2 regions of the Mesorhizobium sp. P3_A9 genome follow, and region 2 is predicted to be linked to the other one. Evidence: riboswitches for the same ligand, from Rfam matches in the RefSeq annotation. Region 2 holds a riboswitch; the other holds the start of a gene.

Region 1 (2,743 bases), on a different contig from region 2:
TCGCGCCCGAAATCCTGACCGGCGCGGTGGTGCCGCTGGTGCTTGCGCTGATTGCGGCGGCAAGTGCCGGCGTCAGCTTGCCGCTGACGGCCATCGCCGTACTAACGGCCTTCTACCTTCCGGAATGTGCCCTGGCCTGGTCCAAAGGCTGGTACCTGTCGTCGCGCACAGTCGCGGCGATGATTGCGCGGGACTTGATGCTTCCAGCCATGTGGGTCCGCGGCTGGCTCGGCGGCGCTGTCGACTGGCGCGGCAACGCCATGACCATCGGCACCAAGGCAGCCGAGCTGGAAGAGACGCCGTCGCGCGCCTGATCGCGGCGCGGACGAGCTGCCTCGACTGGGTCTATTTTGCGGCCTTCAGCGCCTGCGCGATGTCTTCCAGAAGATCGTCGGTGTCCTCCAGGCCGACCGACAGCCTGAGCGTGCCAGGCCCGATGCCGAGTTCGGCGCGGGCCTCGTCGCTCAAATTCTTGTGGGTGGTCGTTGCCGGATGGGTGATCAGGCTCTTGGCATCGCCAAGGTTGTTCGAGATCAGCACGATGTCGAGCGCGTTCTGCAGGGCGAAGGCCGCCTGCTTGCCGCCCTTGACGTCGAGGCAGATCAGCGTCGAGCCGCCCGACATCTGCTTCTTGACGATATCAGCTTGCGGGTGGTCGGCGCGGCCGGGATAGATGACGCGAGCGATCTGCGGCTGCTCGGCCAGGAAATCGGCGATCTTGCCGGCGCTCTCCGTCTGCTGGCGCACGCGCACCGGCAGCGTCTCCAGACCCTTGAGCAGCGTCCAGGCGTTGAACGGCGATAGGCTGGGGCCGGTGTGGCGGAAATAATCGTGCAGGTTCTCGTCGATCCACTTCTTGTCGGACAGGATCACGCCGCCGAGACAGCGGCCCTGGCCGTCGATGTGCTTGGTCGCCGAATAGACGACGATGTGGGCGCCGAGCTGCAGCGGCTTCTGCTGCAACGGCGTGGCGAAGACATTGTCGACCACAAGCCGCGCGCCGATCGAGTTGGCAAGCGAGGCGACGGCGGCGATGTCGACCACTTCCAGCGTCGGATTGGTCGGGCTTTCCAGGAAGAACAGTTTTGTGTTGGGCCTAACCGCCTTTTCCCAGTTGGCGATGTCGGTGCCGTCGACCAGCGTCGCCTCGATGCCGTAGCGCGGCGCCAGCGTCTCGACCACCCAGCGGCAGGAGCCGAACAGCGCGCGAGCCGCGACTATATGATCGCCGGCCTTGGCGCTGCACAGCAGGGCCGCCGTCACCGCGGCCATGCCGGATGCCGTGGCGCGCGCGTCCTCGGCGCCTTCGAGCGCACACATGCGCTTTTCGAACATGTCGACGGTCGGGTTGGCGTAGCGCGAATAGATGAAGCCGGGTTCCTCACCCTTGAAACGAGCTTCGGCGGCTTGCGCCGTTTCATAGACGTAGCCCTGCGTCAGATACATTGCCTCGGAGGTCTCGCCGAATTGGGAACGCAGGGTTCCGCCATGCACGAGGGCTGTCTGAGGCTTCCAGTTGCGCTTCTTGCTGCTCATCGCTTTTGTTTCCAGACACAAAAAAACCGGCCGCGAAAGTCGCAACCGGTCCATACGGCCTCGCGGCCAACGGTCCTTTAGCGACTTGTTTAACGTGGCTGCAAGCCGACCGGCCAAATCACCACGGGATAACGACCCTTTAGACCCGCGCCGCGCTTGCGTCAATTGCCGGCTTGATTAAGAGGTTTGTACCAGTTGGAACGGAGCCAGCCTTTGCGGCAGACAGGCATTCTTCCCGATCAAGACATTTCCGCGCTGTTCCAGTCCGGCGCGCTGAAGTCGTCGCGCGCGCTCGATGCCGACCAGATCCAGCCGGCCAGCCTCGATCTGAGGTTGGGCGACAAGGCCTGGCGGGTGCGGGCCTCCTTCCTGCCCGGCCCCAACCACAAGGTTTCGGAAAAGCTCGACCGGCTGAAGCTGCACGAGATCAATCTTGCCGAAGGCGCGGTGCTGGAAACCGGCTGCGTCTACATCGTGCCGCTGCTCGAAAGCCTGGCATTGCCTGCCGAGATTTCCGCCTCAGCCAATCCGAAAAGCTCGACCGGACGGCTCGACATCTTCACCCGTGTCATGACCGACCGCGGCCACGAGTTCGACAAGATCGCTGCGGGCTACAACGGTCCGCTCTACCTGGAAGTCAGCCCGCGCACCTTCCCGATCGTCGTGCGCACCGGCTCGCGCCTATCGCAGATCCGTTTCCGCACCGGCAACGCGCTGCTGTCGGAAGCGGAGTTGCATGAACTGCACCGCGCCGAGATGCTGGTCGCCACCGAACCGCCGAATATTTCCGGCGGCGGCATCGCGCTGTCGATCGACCTCAATGGCGACAGCGACGGGCTGGTCGGCTATCGCGGCAAGCATCACACCGGCCTTGTCGATGTTGACAAGCGCGCGGCCCAAGAGGTCGTCGATTTCTGGGAACCGATCCACAAGAGCGGAGCCGGCGAACTGGTGCTCGATCCCGATGAATTCTACATCCTCGTCAGCCAGGAGGCGGTGCATGTGCCGCCGCTCTACGCCGCCGAAATGACGCCGTTCGATCCGCTGGTTGGCGAATTCCGCGTCCACTATGCCGGCTTCTTCGATCCGGGCTTCGGCCATTCGGCATCAGGCGGCACAGGCAGCCGGGCGGTGCTCGAAGTGCGCAGCCACGAAGTGCCGTTCATCCTCGACCATGGCCAGATCGTCGGCCGGCTGGTCTACGAGC
Region 2 (2,038 bases):
AGGGACCGCGCACGCGGTTGATGGCGTCGACGATGTGCATCGGACCATACATCCAGCCGATCCGTGCCCCACCAAGACCGATCTTGGAGAAGGTGCGGGTCATCACAACGTTCTCCGTGCTGCCGACCAGTTCGATGCCGGCTTCATAGTCGTTGCGGCGGACATATTCSGCRTARGCCGCGTCSAGCACCAGMAGGACATGCCTGGGCAGGCCGGCATGCAGGCGGCGCACCTCCTGGAACGGCACATAGGTGCCGGTCGGATTGTTGGGATTGGCCAGGAACACGATTTTCGTATGCGGCGTGACGGCGGCCAGGATCGCATCGATGTTGGCCCGCTCGTCAGTCTCCTTGACCGCGACCGGCGCAGCACCGGCCGACTGGATGTAAATCTTGTAGACCATGAAGGCATGTTCGGTGAAAATCGCTTCGTCACCGGGCGCGAGATAGATTTGTGCCAAAAGCCCGAGAATCTCATCGGAACCGTTGGAACAGATGATGTTCTGCGCGTTGAGGCCGTGCACCTCGGCGATCGCCTCGCGCAGCCGTTTGGCGGTGCCGTCGGGATAGATGTCGAGTTTGGCGGCAACCTCACGTGCGGCTTCGATCGCCTTCGGTGACGGACCGAGCGGGTTCTCGTTCGACGACAGCTTGTAGACCTTGGCGACACCGGCGGGTGCGGCGCTCTTGCCGGGCACATAGGCGTCGATGTCCATGATGCCCGCGCGCGGGGTTGGCCGTGCCTGATCCAGTGTCTTGTTCATTTCTGCAAAATCCGTCGAAAATGCCTCCATCGGGAGGCCGCTGCGGAAATACAAGCCATGGCCCGCAATGTCGAGAGGCGGCAGTGGTGCCAGCAGCCGGCCCAGATGCCGGCATTGACGGCAGGGCGGGCGAGTTCTAGAAGGACAGCGACAGTTCCGTGGTGATTTGGCCGGTCGGCTTGCAGCCACGTTAAACAATTCGCTAAAGGGCCGTTTGCGTGACGTAACCGGCTTTGCGAATGGCAATGCCGGTTTTTTATTGTCCGCGGCCGGCCGGACGGACGCATCGTCGGCGATTTTTCGCCTGATATGATGCAGCAAGTGAGACGAGAATGGCCGCTCTGCGCGCAGGAAAGACCAACAACGAGGCCGACCAGCCGTCGAGCCCGGTGTTGCGCTTCGGGTCCGACAAGCCGCTCAAGCTCGATGCCGGCACGCTTTTGTCGCCGTTCCAGATCGCCTATCAGACCTATGGCACGCTGAACGATGCCCGCTCCAATGCCATCCTTGTCTGCCATGCGCTGACCGGCGACCAGCATGTCGCCAACACCAACCCGGTGACCGGCAAGCCGGGCTGGTGGGAAGTGCTGATCGGCCCCGGCAAGATCATCGACACCAACCGTTTCTTCGTCATCTGCTCCAATGTCATCGGCGGCTGCCTGGGCTCCACCGGCCCAGCCTCGACCAATCCAGCCACCGGAAAACCCTATGGGCTCGACCTGCCCATCATCACCATCCGCGACATGGTGCGCGCGCAGCAGATGCTGATCGACCATTTCGGCATCGAGAAACTGTTTTGCGTGCTCGGCGGCTCGATGGGCGGCATGCAGGTGCTGGAATGGGCGTCGTGCTATCCGGAGCGTGTCTTTTCAGCGCTGCCGATCGCCACTGGCGCCCGCCATTCATCGCAGAACATCGCCTTCCACGAGGTCGRCCGACAAGCCGTTATGGCTGATCCGGATTGGCATGGCGGCAAATATTTCGAGCACGGCAAGCGCCCCGAAAAGGGCTTGGCGGTGGCGCGCATGGCCGCCCACATCACCTACCTGTCGGAAGCCGCCCTGCACCGAAAATTCGGCCGCAATTTGCAGGACCGCGACCATCTGACTTTCGGCTTCGATGCCGACTTCCAGATCGAAAGCTATCTGCGCCACCAGGGCATGACCTTCGTCGACCGCTTCGACGCCAATTCCTATCTCTACATGACGCGGTCCATGGACTATTTCGACCTCGCCGCCGACCATGGCGGCCGGCTGGCGGATGCYTTTGCCGGCA

The links. A riboswitch is a leader RNA that binds a small molecule or an ion and turns the genes downstream of it on or off. The one in region 2 is predicted to bind S-adenosylmethionine.
Region 1: it holds a riboswitch for S-adenosylmethionine, as region 2 does, so the genes downstream of both, AC1DX0_RS23960 (O-succinylhomoserine sulfhydrylase) here and metX (homoserine O-acetyltransferase MetX) in region 2, are expected to answer to the same signal.

Annotation. Positions count from the first base shown of each region.
Region 1 covers NZ_JBFUGJ010000215.1:1,245-3,987, reverse strand. Annotated here, with positions in the region: gene AC1DX0_RS23965 (ceramide glucosyltransferase) at 1-314, shown strand, start outside; gene AC1DX0_RS23960 (O-succinylhomoserine sulfhydrylase) at 346-1,536, opposite strand; SAM riboswitch at 1,594-1,671, opposite strand; gene AC1DX0_RS23955 (2'-deoxycytidine 5'-triphosphate deaminase) at 1,750-2,743, shown strand, end outside.
Region 2 covers NZ_JBFUGJ010000168.1:10,499-12,536, reverse strand. Annotated here, with positions in the region: partial or broken gene AC1DX0_RS21225 (pyridoxal phosphate-dependent aminotransferase) at 1-763, opposite strand, end outside; SAM riboswitch at 912-989, shown strand; gene metX (homoserine O-acetyltransferase MetX) at 1,096-2,038, shown strand, end outside.